2 linked regions of the Roseivirga sp. BDSF3-8 genome follow. Each later gene encodes a partner of the first gene's protein in a complex. Links are inferred from orthologs where the notes say so. Each region holds a gene or a part of one and is shown in the gene's direction. Other genes may lie near its edges. The genes, in order: trxA and trxB.

What was found.
Region 2: the proteins of trxA (region 1) and trxB are in contact, whole or in part, in a crystal structure (PDB 1F6M), measured with the Escherichia coli proteins. The link is inferred for Roseivirga sp. BDSF3-8 from one-to-one orthologs.

What each region holds. Positions count from the first base shown.
Region 1 is NZ_JBGNFV010000001.1:647,299-664,900, forward strand. The notes cover bases 8,736-11,645. They hold trxA (thioredoxin), read left to right. Parts: upstream 8,736-9,979; coding sequence 9,980-10,312; downstream 10,313-11,645. Other genes in these bases: dnaE (DNA polymerase III subunit alpha), read left to right, coding at 8,736-9,801; AB9P05_RS02630 (IPT/TIG domain-containing protein), read left to right, coding at 11,326-11,645. Also shown: AB9P05_RS02585 (ABC transporter permease), read right to left, coding at 1-2,035; AB9P05_RS02590 (ABC transporter ATP-binding protein), read right to left, coding at 2,037-2,738; AB9P05_RS02595 (hypothetical protein), read left to right, coding at 2,872-3,060; AB9P05_RS02600 (arylesterase), read left to right, coding at 3,124-3,846; AB9P05_RS02605 (hypothetical protein), read left to right, coding at 3,917-4,462; AB9P05_RS02610 (hypothetical protein), read left to right, coding at 4,493-5,131; AB9P05_RS02615 (hypothetical protein), read right to left, coding at 5,156-5,344; more of dnaE, read left to right, coding at 5,584-8,735; more of AB9P05_RS02630, read left to right, coding at 11,646-12,171; AB9P05_RS02635 (PKD domain-containing protein), read left to right, coding at 12,216-16,661; AB9P05_RS02640 (hypothetical protein), read left to right, coding at 16,681-17,602. UniProt on the Escherichia coli protein: Participates in various redox reactions through the reversible oxidation of its active center dithiol to a disulfide and catalyzes dithiol-disulfide exchange reactions.
Region 2 is NZ_JBGNFV010000001.1:4,461,512-4,464,454, forward strand. It holds trxB (thioredoxin-disulfide reductase), read left to right. Parts: upstream 1-963; coding sequence 964-1,923; downstream 1,924-2,943. Other genes in the region: AB9P05_RS18395 (RNA polymerase sigma factor RpoD/SigA), read left to right, coding at 1-858; bshB1 (bacillithiol biosynthesis deacetylase BshB1), read left to right, coding at 1,980-2,696; pdxH (pyridoxamine 5'-phosphate oxidase), read right to left, coding at 2,703-2,943.

The sequences.
Region 1 (17,602 bases):
CTGAAGACACTCTGGTGAAAACCAGGGTAAAATGGGGGGCCTTTTCAAGCACACCCGAAGGAAACAGCACCATGAAGTTTGCATCTACCTCCGTCCAGTTTATCTCCCGGAAACTACCTACATAAGTATCCACAGGCAACCCCTGAATGTTCCAGGTGATCTTATCACCTATGACCACACCGAGACGTTCCGCAAACTCCTGGTCAAGGGAGATAAACACAGAATCACCCGGATTCTGTACCTGTCCTCTCCATTTGCCCTCAGTGATTTTTTCAGAAGGCGTAAGCTCATCACGAAAGGTGATGCGATATTCCCAGCTCAGGCTACGGTCACTATAGTCATCAGTGGTATCAGCCAGCAGGGCCTGCCTGCTTCGGTTATTTATACCCGAGATACGGGTGGTAACCACGGGCACCTCCGTAAGCAGAGGCAACCCGGCACTATCCAGGATTTCCACCACCCCGTCACGCTGTGCCTGTTGTATGTCGTATAAGATAAAGTTTGCCTTATTTGCCCCGTCTGCAAAGCGTAGCTCGTCAAGGAGCATATGCTGCACAAACACGAGGCTTGCAAGCATACCCGTTCCCAGCCCGATAGATATAAGCAGTACAATAGTTTGATTCTGTGGCCTGTAAAGATTAGCTACCCCCTGCCGGTATACATAAGGCCACCCGGCTGGAATAAACCGGCGAACAGCCCACATAAGCAGGCGCCCGGAACCAAATAATATGAGGTAGGCAAAGCAAATAAATAAAGTAAACAGCCCTGCCTCTGTCCACTCTCCGGTTTGGACAAAAGCAAATATAAACACGAACAATACCACTGCCAGAATAACAGTCCATCGCAGCCAGTCCCGCTTGGAAGTGGTGGGCTCGTATGCAGCCCTCAGCGTAACCAAAGGAGACACCTGCCTGATACTTAGCAGAGGAAGTAGCGCAAACAGTATTGAGATGAAGAAGCCGGTGAGTATCCCCTGAATGATAGCAAGAGCACTAAGGCCTGTACTTACCTCCACAGTAAGCATACCCTGGAAAATACTTGGGATGACGTATTGCAGCAAGCTACCAAGTATAGCCCCTATTACACTACCAATGAGGCCCATAGTACCTATCTGGATCAGGAAGATGAAGAAAGCATCCGCTCCCTTAGCGCCCAGGCACCTTAATACGGCTACGTAGGGGATCTTACTCCGTATGTATACATGCACCGTACTCGCTACACCGATACAACCAAGCAGCAGGGCGATAAAGGCCACAAGGTTTAAAAACCCGGTAAGCTGATCGAAGTTACGACGCAGGCGCTCCTTTCGTTCCTCCACAGTCGTGGTACGGATGTCATCCAACCGCATGCGTTTTTCATATTTTTCCACTAGCTTATCAGGCCTGGTTTCATCGTCATACCTCAGGTAGTACTTATATGAAGCTCTGCTTCCTGCTTCCAGCAATCCGGTACTATCCACTAACCGGCCAGGAATAATTAATGGCGGTGTAAAGCTTCGCGAAAAAGTGGATGAGCCGGGTATATCCAGCAGAGTACCGGCCACCTTAAACCAATACTCCCCTACCCTGACCGAGTCACCGGGCTGCAAGCCCATTTCCTTCATTACAGCCTCATCTACAAGTGCCCCTCCATCATTCAGGTAAGATGCCGAAGCAGTGGCAGGATCAGTCTCAAAATCTCCATAAAAAGGAAATGGTCCACTCAGGCCCCGTACTTCCATCAGCTTAGTACCTGCCCCCTGAAAGAGCACCATATTATTAAACTCTACCTCAGAGGCCATTTCATCAGCATCCAGTGAGTCCAGCCACATTTGCAGCGTATCGCCCGGCTCCTGGTTAGTGCGTACCACCAGGTCAGCCCCCAGCAGGCCTTTGGTTTCCCGCTCTATGTCTCCCTTCAGGTTATCACCAAATGACCCGATGGCTACAAGAGCAGCTATGCCCAGAACAATAGAGGAAAGGAATAACAGAAGGCGGGACCGTGACCTGCGGCTATCACGATAGGCCATTCGAATAAGCCAGCGTAGTCTTTTCATATTAAATGTCAGTGGTAATGGTAGGTTGAAACTGCCCCTGCAGGCTTTCGATAAGCTTACCACCTTTTAGCCGGACAATGTGGTGGGTACGGCGGGCGAGTTCCAGGTCATGAGTCACCAGTACCAGCGTAGTACCCGTTTCACGGTTCAGGTCAAATAGCATAGTTTCTACCAGTTCGCCTGTTTCTTCATCCAGGTTACCTGTAGGCTCATCTGCAAAGAGTATAGCAGGCTTATTGGCAAATGCTCTGGCCAAAGCCACCCGCTGCTGCTCGCCGCCGGAAAGCTGTGCCGGGTAATGGTCCACCCGCTCTCCAAGGCCTACTTTTTCTAATAGCTCCCTTGCGTATCCCGCTGCTTTGGTCTGTCCGGATAACTCCATGGGCACCATTACATTCTCCAATGCCGTAAGCGTAGGCAGTAATTGGAAATTCTGAAAAATAAATCCTACATGCTCATTTCTTACCGATGCTCTCTGGTCCTCCGAAAGGTCCTGAAGGGCTATACCATTTAAGGTGACCGATCCGCTACTGGCACTATCAAGGCCCGCACAGAGTCCAAGCAGGGTGGTTTTACCACTACCCGATGGCCCCACGATTGAGAACGTGGAACCTGATGGCACCTCAAATGAAACATCCTGAAGTACCGTCACATCGTGGGAGCCACTTGAATATATCTTAGTTAATCGGTCTACTTTAAGCATATCAGAATTAGCGTTTACCCTTATTTAACGGGATAACATTAGAACAGATATAGATTTCTGGGGAACGGTCAATATTTGGTTTTGACAGGCCCGATAGTTAAATTCTAGCTTATCAATACTAATTTTACAGACTATGAAAAGAAAGACCCTATCTCTTGAAAAGCTGAAAGTGCAGAGTTTTACCACCACTCAAAAAGTAAAAGGCGGCTTTGGTGAATACACCTTTGATGTAGAAGAATGCGGCGAAAGCAATAATGCCATGTGCACTTTTGACGATTGTCTCAGCCAGGGACCCGGCTGCAGTCGCTACCAGGTTTGCTGAATCAAAATGAAAATTTTTGATGGTATAGGCAGGAAGTTTTCCTGTCTTTTTTATTTACACTATATGAAAACATTGAAACTGAGCCTGGCCCTGTTATTTCTATTGATGTGGGGATGCCAGGAAGAAAGTAACCGCAAGACCAGCAGCTCTGAGAATAATACCAGCGGACAGTTGACCGAAGCAGATAATGAGCCTGCCCCTGAGCAAGGCAGTAAGGTTATTCTCTTCTTCGGCAATAGCCTGACCGCCGGTTATGGAGTAGAAACAGAAGAGGCTTTCCCGGCACTCATACAAGACAGGCTGGACAGCCTGGGCCTCAACTATAAAACCGTAAATGCAGGAGTAAGCGGAGAAACCACGGCAGGGGGGCTGGCCAGAATTGACTGGGTACTGGAGCGGTATGAGCCCGATATTTTCGTACTTGAGTTGGGAGCTAATGATGGCCTAAGAGGCCAGTCACTGGAGCAGGCCGAGCAGAATCTGCAGGGAATAATAGACCAGGTGAAAGAAACCTACCCCGGCGTAAAGCTGGTGTTAGCAGGGATGATGATCCCCCCTAACTACGGGCAGGATTACGCAGAAAAATTCAGGGCTATCTATAGCAGACTGGCACAGCAAAATAACTTATCTCTGATTCCCTTTCTGCTCGATGGGGTAGGCGGAAACCCTGAGCTCAACCAGGATGATGGCATCCACCCCACCGTGGCAGGACACAAGGTAGTAGCACAGAATGTCTGGAAAATTCTGGAACCCATTGTGGAGCAAAAAGTAGAGGCTGTCCCCTGATTTTGGTTAGGTATTTAAATCAGAATAGTCCTATATTTCAGATTGAATACATAACCATGTTCAATCGACTATGAATAAATTACTACTACCTATGCTGCTGGTGATGGCTGTAGCCTGCGGGTCGCCAGAAAAGAAAGAACAGCCTAAAGAAGAAGTAACAGAGACCACCCCCGATATGGAGGGTGATGGTGAGGAGATGGAGCCCGCCCGTACTGTGGAATTACCTGAAGACATCAACCAGGATGCCACATTTGCATTTGAAAATGACTCCGTAAGGCAAGAGATCACCGTTACTGTGGAGGGCGCCGATGATATTTACCTGCTTTACACAGTTCGTGACCCCGAGCTTACCTGTGCACTTCGTTATGAAGGCGGAGCCTCTGCACTATCCGGCCAGCCTGAGCTCATGGAAATGGCAAAGGATATGGAAGTCAGTTTCCCTGCCAAAAAATACATTTATCAGGATGAGCTATGTTCTCTGCTTATTTTCCTCGCAGATGATCGCTCACAGGTTGAGATTGAGGCCTTAGATTGTGAAAAAAGGTACCACAATTGCCCTGCATGGTCTTTAGCCCCTTTAACAAGGGTAACGGATAATAGTAATCCTGCTCAATAGACATTTATGTAAAAAGGGAGTTTATGCTATGTGGTCAACCTATTTTCACATCGTAAACTCCCCTATGCTTATCCCCGCGGCATCCTTACGCCAGTAAGAGGCCGGTATTGGCACCTCACGCCAGTTATTATATATCTGCTAAGTGAGATTACGGAAGTCGAAAAACCTCTTTTACAGAAGACCCGGATACTTAAAAGAGCCTTTACGCTGCCTGTTCCCTGGTTTCGCAGTACCCGGGGAGGAGGGGCCATAGTGCTTGGCACACGTAAGAGACCCCTGATCATTTTTACCGAAAATTTCTTTCTCCGCGAAATATATGGCCGCAATGCCCGCTACTATGGCAATAGGCTTGACGTTTGGCTGGATATGCTTTCCCATGAGGTAGGGCATGTGGCCCAGCTTGACCGCATCGGGGCACCGGCAAAGTATGTGCTTTCGTTTGCCTGGCAGTATCTGCGTACCATGAGCCATAATAGAGCTCCCCTTGAAAAAGAAGCAGAAACCGGCAGAAAGAGGTACAGGAGTTTCGTACACCATATCAGAAACAAGGGCCTCATGAAGGAATACTACACCTTGCTTAGGGCTGACAGTGCAGACGAAGCGAAAATCAGCCAGATCAGGCAATGGATCACTGAGTGGAAAAAGGCGAGCCAAACGAAAAACGCCTGACTCAAAAGCCAGGCGCCTTACTAATTAAACAGGGTATACCCCGGAATTACAATCAGTAGAATTACAGTAATCAGAATAACACCCCGCATCTGAACAGTAATGATGACGGGCTGTATGGAACTGACACTCTCCTTTACCGCCCTTAGCCTGGACGTCTGTGGTAGGAAAACTGGTAAGCTTTAGCTGCTCCAGCTTAGTTGTTTTTCTTTTCATAGCTTTAATTTTTAGTGTGTTTTAATTTACTAAAAATTCCAGAAAGACAGAAACCGCTCATCATCCGGACAGGATGATGCTCCCCTATCAGAATCATACAGATGCACCTCCACAAGCGACTGAGAAACAAGTACTGACACTCCTCATATAAAACACATCTCCCCTTGGTTTTTTTTGTCACCTCTCCCCTAAATCATTAAATTGCGAACTACTTTCCCGGTAAAAACCTCTCTCTGCATATGTACCTGATTTTTGATACCGAAACCACCGGTTTACCCAAACGATTTGATGCTCCCCTGGAGGACCTGGATAACTGGCCAAGGCTGGTCCAGCTTGCCTGGCAACTGCACGGCTCGAAGGGTGAGCTGCTGAGTACCGGAAATTTCATTGTAAAGCCGGAAGGGTTCACTATTCCCTTTAACGCAGAGAAGGTCCATGGCATAAGTACCGACCGTGCTATAAAAGAGGGCCACCCCCTTGAGGAGGTGCTGGCCAAGTTTGAGGTAGACCTGAAGCGTACCGACCGGGTCATCGGACATAATATTGAGTTTGACCTCAATGTTGTGGGAGCAGAGTTTCTCCGCAAGGAACTGGAGACGGTCATGCTCGGCATCACCCCTATCGATACTAAAGACGAGGCCACTGAGTTTTGTGCTATTCCCGGCGGTCGAGGGGGAAAGTTTAAGTGGCCCACCCTGACCGAATTACATCAGAAGCTTTTTGGTGAGGGCTTTGCCGATGCACACGATGCCGCCTATGACGTAGATGCGACGGCCAAGTGTTTCTTTGGCCTCATCACTAATGAGGTGATCGTGCCGCTGGGCGAAATTCCCTGTGCCGATGTCATATACGAAGCACCGAAGCTGGCCGAGGCTAATTTTGCCAAGCAAAGCAAAAGTGACGGGGGTCTCACGGTAGACAAACAGGCAGCTAAAAATATAGACGCCCCTTTTGCCCACCTGCACGTACATACCCAGTACACCATCCTGAACGCTACCTGTGAGGTAAAATCCCTCATTGCCAAAGCCAGGGAAGATAATATGCCCGCTGTAGCCATGACCGACCAGGGTAATATGATGGGGGCCTTCAAATTCGTAACCGAGGCATTAAAAGCTGGGCTTAAACCTGTGGTGGGTTGTGAGTTTTTTGTGGCAGAGGAGCGCACGAAGCTTCGGTTTACGAAAGACAATCCTGACCGCCGGTTTAACCAGGTCCTTATTGCCAAAAACCGGAAAGGCTACGAAAACCTCATTATGCTAAGCTCCATTGCCTACACAGAAGGCTTGTATGGCATCTATCCGCGTATAGACAAGGAGCTTATCGAGCAATACAAAGACAACGTAATCGCACTGACCGGCGGGCTTAGTGGCGAAATCCCCAACCTGATCCTGAATGTAGGTGAGCACCAGGCAGAGGATGCCTTCAAATACTGGCATGGGCTATTTGGCGACGATTTTTATGTAGAACTTATCCGTCATGGCCTGCCCGAAGAAGACCGGGTTAACGAGGTACTTCTTGGGTTTGCAAAAAAATACGGTGTTAAAGCCATCGCCGCTAATGACGTTTACTACCTCACCAAAGAGGATGCTAAAGCCCATGACGTCTTACTCTGTGTTAAAGACGGAGAAAAAATAACCACCCCTATCGGGCGGGGTCGTGGCAAAAGGTTTGGCTTTACCAACCAGGAATACTATTTCAAATCCCAGCAGGAAATGAAGGAGCTTTTTACAGAGCACCCCGAAGCCATAGAGAACATTACAGAAATACTGGACAAAATTGAGGAGTTTCAACTCAGCCGTGATGTTCTCCTGCCCAAATTTGATATCCCCGAGGAGTTCATCGACCCTAAAGATGATGAAGACGGCGGCAACCGGGGTGAAAATGCCTTCCTGCGCCACCTGACTTACGAGGGCGCCAAAAAGCGGTACCCCGAAATAACAGACGAAATCCGCGAACGCCTGGACTTTGAACTTTCAGTTATCGAAAACACAGGGTACCCCGGCTACTTCCTGATTGTGCAGGACTTTACCACTGAGGCCAGAAAAATGGGGGTTTCAGTAGGGCCGGGCCGGGGATCAGCCGCCGGTTCAGCGGTGGCATACTGTATAGGTATCACCAACGTGGACCCCATCGCTTACGACCTCCTGTTTGAGAGATTCCTAAATCCTGACAGGGTATCAATGCCCGATATTGATATCGACTTTGATGATGAAGGGCGTGAGAAAGTACTTCAGTACGTAGTAGATAAGTATGGATACAACCAGGTATCTCACATTATCACCTACGGCACCATGGCTGCCAAGTCCAGCATCAGGGACTGCGCCCGTGTGATGGACCTGGACCTGACGCAAGCCAATGAGCTGGCCAAACTGATTCCTGAAAAACCCGGCATCACATTAGACAAAGCTTTCCGGGAAGTAAGCCAGCTTAAAAATGAGATGCTCGGCTCCGGGCTGCGCAGTGAGGTACTAAAGCAGGCTGTAAAGCTGGAAGGTTCTATCCGAAATACAGGTATTCACGCCTGTGGGGTGATCATCACCCCCGATGACCTGCGCAAGTTTGTACCCGTGGCTGTCGCAAAGGATGCCCCGCTCGTGGTTACGCAGTTTGACAACAGCGTGGTGGAAAACGCCGGCCTGCTGAAGATGGACTTCCTTGGGCTTAAAACCCTCACTATCATCAAGACAGCCTGTAGATACGTCAAAGAGCGGCACGGAGTGGAAATCATACCTGACGATTTGCCCCTTGATGATCCTAAAACGTACGAGCTTTATCAAAAAGGGCAGACTAACGGTACCTTCCAGTTTGAGTCTGCAGGTATGCAAAAATACCTGCGCGAACTAAAGCCCGACCGCTTCGAAGACCTGATTGCCATGAACGCCCTTTACCGTCCGGGGCCGCTGGAATATATCCCTAACTTCGTGGCCCGTAAGCATGGCCGCGAGCCGGTAAACTATGACCTCCCCGAAATGGAGGAGTACCTGGGAGAAACCTACGGAATTACCGTATACCAGGAGCAGGTAATGCTTCTTTCTCAAAGTCTCGCCGGATTTACCAAAGGCCAGGCCGATGCCCTGCGTAAGGGTATGGGTAAAAAGAAGAAGGAAATTCTGGATGAGCTTCAGCCCAAGTTTTACGAGGGCGGGATGGAACGTGGCCACCCCAAGGATAAGCTCGAAAAGATATGGAAAGACTGGGAGGCTTTTGCCGCCTATGCATTTAACAAATCGCACAGTACCTGCTACTCCGTAGTAGCATACCATACTGCCTACCTTAAGGCCCATTACCCTGCCGAGTACATGGCAGCGGTGCTGACCCATAACCAAAGCAATATAGACAAGGTAACCTTCTTTATGGAAGAGTGCCGCAGCCTGGGCATAAAGGTGCTTGGCCCTGATGTAAATGAATCGGGCGTAGACTTTATGGTGAATAAACAGGGAGAGATACGCTTTGGCCTGGGGGCTATAAAAGGTACAGGTGAGGCCGCTGTTGAAAGTATTATTGAAGAAAGGAAAGAAAACGGTGCTTTCAAGGACATTTTCGACTTCGCCCAGCGCGTCGACCTCCGCTCTGTAAACCGCAAGACATTTGAAGTACTGGCGCGGTCAGGTGCATTTGATTGCCTGGGAGAATTCCATCGCCGGCAGTACCTGGAACCTGACGAAAGCGGCCAGACGCTTAGTGAAAAGGTAATTAAGTACGCTCAAAAGCTTCAGCAGGAGTCCAGTAGTGCACAGGCTTCACTATTTGGAGGCGAGTCCGGCGTGGATGTACCTAAACCCAGGGTGGCACCTATTGAGCCATTCAGCACCTTCGAGCAGCTTAATATTGAACGCGACGTCGTAGGACTGTACATCACCGGGCACCCACTTGACCAGTTTAAACTGGAGATAAACAGTTTTTGCAACAGCACCCTGGGTGACATGAAAGACCTGGAACGGCTCAGACAAAAAGGAGAGGTTACCGCTGCAGGTATTGTTACTGATGTGGCCCACAAAACCACCAAAAACGGGCGCCCTTTTGGGATCCTAAACCTTGAAGACTATAACGAGTCCCATACCTTTTACCTGTTTGGTGAAGACTACATGAAATTCAAGCCATTCCTGACAAAAGATTGGTTTCTATTTCTTCGAGGCAAGGTAGGTACTCGCTGGAAAGGAGAAGAGTTGGAGTTTAAAATAATGGAAATGGAACTCCTGGCTGAGATCAGGGAAAAGATTGCGAAAAAAATCCTTATGGAAATCACTCCCTCACTGGTTGATGGAGACTTTATAGCCGCTCTGGAAGACACCGCTACGAGGTACCCGGGAAATTGCCCGCTGCAAGTGACCATTCGTGATGAGGAGCTAGGTTACAATATCCCTTTATATAGCCGTAAGTTTTTAGTGTCACCAGACACGGCCCTGTTGAAAGTTCTGGGCGAACTATCAGAAGACAAATGTAAGATACTGACTTAGAGATACTTGAAATAATAGGGCAATTTAAACATCTACGGGCCCTTTTTAGTTTTGTAGGTGTATAAACAGATTTACGCGATATTCTGGCTAATTGACGTTCTGCTGACATTTCTAGCCATAACTTTTTACTGTATATTCGCGTACCCTTAACTAGAGTTTTTTTAAAGCGTAAAATATCATGAGTAAAGCCATTGAAATTACGGATGCTAATTTTAACGACATCATAAATACTGATAAGCCTGTACTGGTTGATTTTTGGGCAGAGTGGTGCGGTCCTTGTAAGATGATCGGTCCCCTGGTAGAAGAAATTGCCGGTGAATACGAAGGCAAAGCAGTTGTAGGTAAGGTAGATGTTGACGCAAACCACGAAATTTCTGCCAAGTATGGCATCAGAAGTATTCCTACCCTCTTGTTTTTCCGCAATGGCGAGATAGTTGACAAGCAGATAGGTGCCGTGCCTAAAAATGTACTGGCGCAAAAGCTCGATGCCCAAATGAGCGAGCAGTCATAAAATAATTACAGATACGTTTATTAAGGCCTGCCTTTCCGCAGGCCTTTTTCTTTTAGTATGCCAGAGCAACTTCGGGATGCTGCCTGTATAGGCTTTACCTAACATAATGGCCTGACAGCAGTACAACCCTTTAAAGCAAATATTTTAAACCTAAAGATATTTGCCAGCCCCTATTCATTAGAATTCATATTCCCACCCAAAAGTTGTATTTTTAAAATAAATAAAAAAGTAATCGAATCCTCCCTTCACCGGAGATAATTCGCAATTTCTAACCCGGCTCTTAACCGTTTCTAAACCGTCTTTAGACCGCCTAACGTAGGCTTGTTCTCCAGCATTCTATTTGGCTGAAAACCCCTCTTCAAACCCCTGCCCCAATAGTACATTTCCATTATCTGTATTACAACAACCTTCATCCACTTGAGATTATATATTGTATAGAAAATTCCAAGCAGGCAACTACCAGCTCCAGACATTACTAAACTGCTATGCAGGCTATGAATGCAATATGGCTAAAGGACTTTATTGTTTCCCCCGGCAAACCACCCTCCTGTTTTGAGGCTTCAATATAAATTTGGCTGTTTATGAAAGTCCCTTCTGACGTCGTGCTTTTACTGAAATAAAGCAAAAAAACCTAGTATTGATCAACTTCTGCAAGATTATTGTACAAGCATCCGTGTAGTCTCACTATCGCTAATAACTGAAAACAATACCTTCCAAAACCCCTAAAAACAACCACCGGAAAAGGACCAAAGTACTGGTAATTTCTCTCTCCCCTTAATTTTATTCTCTTCAACGGTAACTAGTGTCGGAACAGCTATTTACTTTCTTCCTTCCCCTGTGTGAGTTCTTCTTAGAGAGGTAAGGATTTACACAAGATTAGTACAATTTAACGCGAATTGATTAAGTAATTTTGGGGCTACTGCAAGGCTGGATTTATCTATCTGGTCTGATATTAGAACCTATTAAAAAATCGATTTATCAACTATCATTCAACTTTATCAAAACTCAAAAAAATGAGGTTAACCTACAAAAATCAGCTACGAACCCTTCAGGCATTCGCCATGGCAGGTGTGATCGGATTTATGACAGCATGTGGAAGCGATGATGAAGGTCCGGAAGTAATGCCTGCTCCCACTGTTTCTTCCTTTTCGCCTGACAGCGGATTAGAAGGAGAGACAATCACCATAAACGGAACCAACTTCTCAGAAACCAGCAGTGAAAACAGCGTCAACTTCTCTAGCGGCGTTGCGGCAACTGTCACATCAGCTTCATCCACCAGCCTGGAGGTAGAAGTCCCAACGGGCGCTGTTAGCGGACCTGTTTCAGTTACGGTAGACGGTCAGACAGGCACATCTACTGCTGAGTTTACCGTATTGGAAGAGACCATGGCGCTCAAACAGCAAATTGACAACAGCAGTAGCGAGGCCAAAACTACAAGTTCTTTGCCGAGCAACATCCAATATGGTTATCATTTTACTGCGCTTAAGAGTGGCGACATTACTGATATGGCAGTTGTTTACCCTACAAGTAAAGATGTAACTGTATATGTGTGGGCTGATGAAAATGAGACACTATTAGATAGTTTAACGATAACGTCTGCCACGTCTTTTAACTACGTAGAGTTAATAGACCCTATAGCCCTAGAAGAAGGTAAGAAATACAGGATTACTATGTATATAGCTTTAGGGGAAGATGCAAGCTACGTCAGTGATGTTACCTATCCATTTACAAGAGGTAGCATCGAGCTATTAAACCTTGTAGCCACAAATGGCGAAAACACAGCCCAATTTCCAAAGGTCAATGCCGGAGAAAACTACGTAGCTGGCTTTGTAGATTTTGTGTATAGAACAGAAAAATAAATCAACCTGTGGTGAAAACGTTTTTACTTAGTTTACTTGTTATAATGATAGTTACTACCTCGTCCTTTGGACGAGGTAGTATCATTGATCTACTTACAGGGTCAACGGGAAGTAACCTTGACTATAATCTAGAGCTAAACGGCAACCCAAACACTAAATTGTGTAAATCAGCCAGTTCTGGAACTTTTGATCTTGTCATCAGTGAAAAAAATGGTAAGAACGTTTGGTTTTCAAACAATGTTAGAATTGTTATTTCAGTTCCTACTGGTTATAAGATTAATAGTGCCTATGATTATAACGTCGCTAATGTAGATACAGACAATACTGACACTGATTTTGAAAAATCCAACATAGATGTTTATCACACTCCATCAGCAATATTTATTACATTCAAAAATGTAAGCAGTGATCATCAGGACAAGCTAACTATATCTGGCCTGGAAATTACAGCAGAAAGCCCTTCTGCAAGTGGTGCTATGTCTATTTTCATCGAAAAAGATTTAGACTCACAAACATTCGATAACCTTACTGAGCTTTCATTTACTACACCTGAAGCCTACATATATGCTTCTACTACTTCTGTAGATAACAGATTCGCGCCCAATGAAACTTTCAATATAGTTGTAAATGCACCTGACAAAGATAAAGCAAAACATTCTCTAGTTATTGAAGATGGAAGTAATCAGGATGTGACTTCCAACTTTACTGTAGACTTTAATAATGGTATCTACACTGTAACCTGCCCTGAAGATGCAGGCACCTACTCACTCAAGGTATCCTATGAGGACGATGGTTGTAAAGCAAGTGCAAGTCCCATTGCTTTTTCCATTGTTATTCCCTCCATATTTCATGTTGAAAGTATCAGTGGACCTGATTTAGACCCTACCTATTGCGAGGACGAGGGAACTTTCAAAGTATACTTTGACCCCGATGAAATATATAGCGGCAGCACTACCGGTACTGTTGTAGAAGTATTTGGACAGACAGTAGACCTCTTTGATATTAATGGCAATCCCTACAGTGAGCTTGGTGATGCTTACTTTAATATAAACCTCGCTGACTATCCTATAGATACGATAGCCATTTCTGCCTACCGTACCTATAGCTCCATCTCACAAGGCGATTGTGAAAACCTTTGCTTTAATTCCTATGATGATTGTAGGCGTACATGCGATATAAAGTACCCTGACATCATTATTAAAGACCCTATACTCTACCCTACGGACCCTTTTTATCAGCCGCTTGGCAGCCCTAAGACCTTCGGTAGCAGCAATCAAAGTGGCAAAGTAGCCCCGCAATTTTCAACTACCATTCCATTACCAAAAGCGGTAACTGACCAGGCGTATGCCACATATTACAACCCGGATAGGGATGTATGTTACAATGATTGTGAACAGGAACTAAACTACTGTATCACAACCTGTAGCAGCAGCACAGCAGAAAAGCAAACACCTCCCAGGAAAGCCAGCTTTACCATAGTGGCTAAACCTGCGGTGTCAGTATCCTTTGCCCCTGAATATTGTGACGAAAGCTCAAATATAAACCTGGGCGAACTGGTTAGCCCTAATGATGGCTATGGCACAATCACTATCCTCAGCGACACCACCGACATTACCAGTACTGCTATCAACAGTGCCCAGCAATTTGTACCCTCAGCACTAAATCCCGGTACTTACTCTGTCGTATTAGAGTATGATAACGGAGTATGTATTGAAACGGCGAATGACAGCTTTACAGTCACTTCGTCTCCTGACTTTGGCCTGTCTGTCGTTAATTCCACAGATACTACCTCACTTGCAGGATTTGCAGTCTGCGAATCTGAAGCCGCACTGACTATCATGGAAAATGACGGGAGTGGTAACCTTATTGCTGCAGATATCAGTAACATGATCATCACTTACGCTGCAGATACAGTCAACCCCGCGAATATACTGGTAGAAACAAACGGACAAGTTACCCTTGACCCCACACAACTGGATCCTGGCTTTACCTATTCTGTAGGTTACACCAAGGCATCCGGAAGCTGCTCTGCCTCAAGGTCATTTCCGATTACTATTAACCCTAACCCCACCCCTTTCTTTACAGGGCTTAGAACAGAATACTGTGAGGCAGATCCTTCAAAAATAGAGCTCAAGCTCAATCCTGAACCGAAAACCAACACTGTGGATCTACAGATATTTAACCTTTCCGGGGATGATGTCACCAGCACCTATGCTGCCATTACCCAGGACACAGTCGGTGATTATTACTTTGAGCCCCGGTTATTACCGGCAGATACGTACATAGTAAGATACTCGTTTACTAATGGCAATACAGGGTGTACCGGTATCTTTGAATCAGATGAGGTAACTATTTTCCCTTCACCCGACAGCACGTACACGGTAGAAAATTTCTGCCTGGGACAGACAACACTATTTACTGCTACTGAACCCGAAGCAGCAGACAGTTCCACTACATATGTATGGGAGTTTGGTGACGGTACGGTACAGCGCGGTCGTACCGTATCGAAAAAATTTGCCGTGGCAGGGTTCCAAACTGTTACCTTTACTATCACCAACGCCGGTGGCTGCTCATTTACCACTAAAAAGAATGTAGCTATTTATCCACTGCCTGTGATGGATTACACCTCATACGGGTACTGCGAAAATAACCCTACCACCTTTGATGCTACGGTAGCCGCCAATGCTGATGCAGCAGATACCAGCTATTCGATAGACCGCTACATATGGGACTATGGTGATGGCGTAACAGATACACTGGATGCCTCTACCCCTATAGCCGAGCACGTCTATACCAGTACAGGCAAAAAGGTAGTCACCCTCACCATCGAAACAGCCAAAGGATGCGGTGACCAACTTACCCGTGAGATATTCATTTTCCCGGTAATTTCAGCCGAGCTATACAGGGAACAGTTTGAAGCCGGCTACTCACCTGAAGCCAATGGCTGGCTTAACAGCCACATCCTTGATAGCTTAGGACTAAGCAGTTGGAGACTTGAGCAGATAGATTCTGTAGGGATGGCATGGACGACCCGTGATAATAGCGGCACATACTTTAATAACGAAAAGAGCTACCTCGAAAGCGCCTGTATCGATATGAGCGTGTATGACGACCCCCAGATGAACCTATACTACGAGTGCGATACGGATAATGGAAATGACGGTGCCGTAGTGCTCTATAGTACAGATGGCGGCATAGACTGGGTAGTACTGGGAGACGGCCCTGATGGCGTGGGCTGGTACAATACTGATAACCTGCTCGGACAGCCCGGCGAAGAGTTTAATGCTTCCAGAAAAGGCTGGTCCGGCTCAGATACCGGCTGGACAGTAGGTAAATACCCTCTTGCTGAAGTTTCCGCGGCGGCTGCTTCCGGAAATGGACTGGTACGTTTCCGGTTGGCATTTGGTAGTAACACAGATAACCCGATCGATGCTATATTTGGCGGCTTTTCGCTGGATGAGGTCAGGGTGTTTAATAAGAACAAACTGGTGCTGCTGGAGCATTTCACCAACCTGACAGATGCAGGTGCCAAAGCTGAACGTGAGGCACTAATGACCTACGACGAAAGCAGGGATGACGTAGTTAAGATACAGTACCACATCCCTGATCCCGTGGAAGATGAAGTATACCTCTCACATAACCCTCAGGTTCATGGTGTGCCTTGGCTGACTTATGGGATATCCGGACCCGGCGTAACAGTTGTGGAAGGCAGGTACAATTCCCCGGTTAATTTCACCGACGGATGGGGGCCTACTGCCACCACATTCCACTCCCTTGAATCCACACCTTTCGAACTGGCAACCACTTACACCGGTGGGCGTAATGGAGATCCACTCCAGATATCAGTAGATGTGATATACAATGGCACCATAATAAACAGCGATACAGCTATTAATCAGCGATTATCTCTAAAAACAGCCGTCGTGATGGAGACCATGACTGAAAGTGGCGAAACCATGCGTAAGGTGTTTTATGACTTCGTATCTCCTGCCACCGGCGTATATATAGACGGGCCTTGGGAGCCAGGGATAGACCGTACCGATAATGTCACTATGGAATGGGCCCCTCCTCATACAGCCGAGGCCTCCACGTTTAGCCTGGTGTCCTGGCTGCAATTTACTGACATACAGTACTATGATGAATATAATCATCCGATAAGGCCTGTGCTGCAATCGGCATACCTGCCTGTGGCTCAGCCCGTAGATGCCACCCGGGTGACCGGGATAGCCGATGATATGGCTAGTGAGGAAATAGGCCTTTACCCTAATCCGGCAAGAGACGTAGTCGCTCTTACCTTCCCCTACCCTACCATACAGCCATATGAAGTATCACTGATTGACATGACGGGTAAAACTCACGGCCATTACGTCGTACCTGGAGGAAGCCGCGCCTATGAATTACAAATCAGCCAACTACCCAGAGGGCTGTACCTTGTGAGGATCTATGATAATAAGGGGCAGCAAGTGGTAAAAAAGCTACTGCTACGATAATAAAGAAGGACCCGATAACATGAAAAAGCACCTTTTATCCATCGGAATAGCAGGCATACTGAGCCTCGGGGCTTGCACAGATAGTGTGGAGGTGGCCGAACCGGAGCGGTTTATCAGATACTACGGTTCCGCCTATGATGATGAAGGCTATGCCGTAGCCAGCCTGCCAGGCGAAGGGTACCTGCTAGCGGGAAACAGCCAGGCAGCCAGTCCGGAGGGAACCCGTTTTACCCGCATGTATGCCGCCCGTACCGATCTCAATGGCAGGGTTCTATGGGAAAGGACATATGGAGGTAACAGCGCCTTTACTAATGCAAGCCATGTGCTGGCAGATGATGAAGGCGGCGCTATCCTATACGGTACCGTCACATCCCATGAAGGCGACATGGACGTTCTGCTCTTGCGTACAGATGCGGCAGGTAGCGTGATGGACTCAATTACTTATGGGATACCGGGGCAAGATGACATTGCTGCCACCATATTGAAAACCCAAAGCGGATTTATACTGGGAAATACTATTGGGGAGAACGGTAAAGTCACTGACGTGGCCCTGCGTGAAATAGATGCGGCAGGAAGTACTTTGTGGACTGAAAACTATGGCAATATCGGCCCCCTGCGCAGTATTAGTTCAGTAGTTCAGACAGCATCAGGATACGCCTGGGCAGGCACTGTCGCCCGCGGTTCGGATAACGAAATTGTGCTTGTGGCTACAGACAGCCAAGGCGCTATCTTAAGTCAGCAGAACATTCTCCCAGAGGGAGCTTCATCTATTCGCTCTGCCGGCATGCAACGAACGGGTGGTCAGTACCTGCTTGCCGGTAATGTACATACCGGATCCGGTAAAAGAATAGCTATAATGAACATACGGCTTACGGGAAATACCTTTGCTGTAGAGCAGACAAAAATCATCTCTGGCAACTCAGACCAGGAAATAAACTGGG
Region 2 (2,943 bases), 3.8 Mb from region 1 along the record:
CAGCTCAAGATTAGCAAGCAAATTACTAACAGGGAAAGCCAGTCCCTCGATAAGTATCTGCAGGAGATAGGCAAGGTTGACCTGCTTACTCCTGATGAAGAGGTTTCGCTTGCTAAAAGAATTCGTGAAGGGGACCAAATGGCCCTGGAAAAACTTACGAAAGCGAATTTGCGATTTGTGGTGTCCGTAGCGAAGCAATATCAAAACCAGGGACTATCTCTGGGTGACCTTATCAATGAAGGTAACCTTGGCTTGATCAAAGCTGCACAGCGTTTCGACGAAACCCGCGGATTTAAGTTTATCAGTTACGCCGTTTGGTGGATCCGCCAGTCAATTCTGCAGGCACTGGCCGAGCAGTCCAGAATTGTTCGTCTTCCATTAAATAGAGTAGGTTCACTTAATAAGATCAGCAAGACGTTCTCTGAGCTGGAGCAAAAGTATGAGCGTGAGCCTAGCCCGGATGAACTTGCGGAAGTACTTGATGTCACTACTAATGAAGTAGTGGATACCATGAAGATTTCCGGACGTCACGTATCTATGGATGCGCCGTTTGTACAGGGAGAGGAGAATAGCCTTCTTGACGTACTTGAAAATGATACGGAAGAAACGCCTGATAATGAGTTGATGAATGACTCACTTCGTAAGGAGGTGCAGCGTGCTCTTTCGACCCTTACTCAGCGTGAGGCCGATGTTATCACTCTGTATTTCGGTTTGAATGGCGAACACAGTATGACCCTTGAAGAGATTGGCGAAAAATTCAATCTGACTCGCGAACGTGTTCGTCAGATTAAGGAAAAAGCCATCAGAAGATTAAGGCATACGAGTCGCAGTAAGGCCCTGAAACCTTATCTTGGCTAAAACGTAATTATTTCAGGATGAAATTGTAAAGGTCTCCCTCATGAGACCTTTTTTCGTCTGGTAATACCTTGTATTTTTGTCAGGCTAAAAAACTTATAGGATAGAATGACGACAGAGAAGGCAAATGTACTAATTATTGGGTCGGGACCTGCCGGATATACGGCAGCTATATATGCTGCCAGGGCCGGACTTAAACCTATATTGTACCAAGGCCAGCAGCCAGGTGGGCAGCTTACTATAACTAATGATGTAGAGAACTATCCTGGATACCCCGAAGGTGTTATGGGGCCTCAAATGATGATGGATTTCCAGAAACAGGCCGAAAGATTCGGGACAGATATACGTCATGGATTGGCAACGGGTGTAGACTTTACCTCATACCCCCATAAAGTAACCATAGATGATAACCTGGTGATCGAGGCAAATGCTGTGATCATTTCGACAGGTGCTTCGGCCAAATGGCTCAATATTCCTTCTGAGGAGAAGCTCAATGGTAAAGGAGTATCGGCTTGTGCTGTCTGTGATGGGTTCTTTTTCCGGCAGCAGGACGTAGCCATCGTGGGAGGTGGTGATACTGCTTGTGAGGAAGCCAGCTACCTGAGTAAAATATGTAAGAAGGTTTACATGCTCGTTAGGAAAGATGAGATGCGTGCATCTAAGATCATGCAGAGCAGGGTATTAAACACACCTAACATCGAGATTCTCTGGAACAGTGAAACAGATGAAATCCTTGGAGAGGATGAGGTGACCGGTGTAAGGGTATTTAACAACAAAACAAACGAAAAGTATGAGCTGCCTATCAGCGGCTTTTTCGTAGCTATCGGGCATAAGCCGAATACGGATATATTTACAGATTATCTGGATATGGATGATGCCGGATATGTGAGAACAGTGCCTGGTACCAGCAAAACTAACGTTGAAGGTGTATTTGCCTGCGGCGATGCTCAGGATAAGATATATCGCCAGGCAGTTACAGCTGCCGGAAGTGGCTGTATGGCTGCCCTTGACGCAGAACGGTTTCTCTCTGCCAAAGAAATGGAGCTTGCCGAAGTAACTAATTCGTAATAGGTCATTACTTAAAAATATAACGGAGGGTATAATTTATCCTCCGTTTTTTTATTATGAAGCTGGATATACTTGTTTTTGCAGCGCATCCTGATGATGCAGAATTGTCTTGTTCGGGCACTATTGCCGCACACGTGGCTAAAGGAAAAAAGGTGGGCATCGTAGACCTTACCAGGGGCGAAATGGGAACACGCGGGTCTGCTGACCTGCGGGACCAGGAGGCTGCTGCGGCAGCCAAAATATTAGGCTTAGCTGTAAGGGATAATCTTCGATTCCAGGATAGCTTTTTTCAAAATGACCGGGACCACCAAATGGCCGTAATCAAGGCCATTAGGAAATACCAGCCGGAGATTATTCTTGCTAATGCTATTCATGACAGACACCCAGATCATGGCAGGGCGGCAGAGCTTTTACAACAATCAGTATTCTTGAGCGGGTTGCGGAAGATCACTACTACTGATGACGATAAAGAGCAACAGCCCTGGCGCCCTAAAGCCGTATACAATTATGTACAGAGCTTATACATAAAGCCGGATTTCGTTATGGATATAACTGGCTACTGGAAAGTGAAGATGGATAGTATCCGGGCTTACGAGAGTCAGTTCTTCGACCCTAAAAGTGAGGAACCGGAAACTTACATAAGCAGACCTGAATTTATTGATTTTCTGGAAGCCAGAGCCAGGGAATATGGTAATCAGATAGGAGTCACCTATGGTGAAGGATTTACGGTGAATCGTACCCCAGGTGTCAGTGACCTGTTTGTGCTAACATAATAGCTATCAAGGCGCCAGTCGGGTTTTGTTCCAGCCGTTTTCATGCCAGTCATAACATATTCTATCATGAAGGCGGCTTGGTCTTCCCTGCCAGAACTCAATACGAAGAGGCATTAGCCTGTAGCCCCCCCAGTGTGCCGGGCGAGGTACTTCCATTCCCTCATATTTTCCCTGTAGCTCTTCATTTTTTTCTTCCAGTACTTCCCGGCTTTCGATGGGCTGACTCTGAGGAGATACCCAGGCTCCG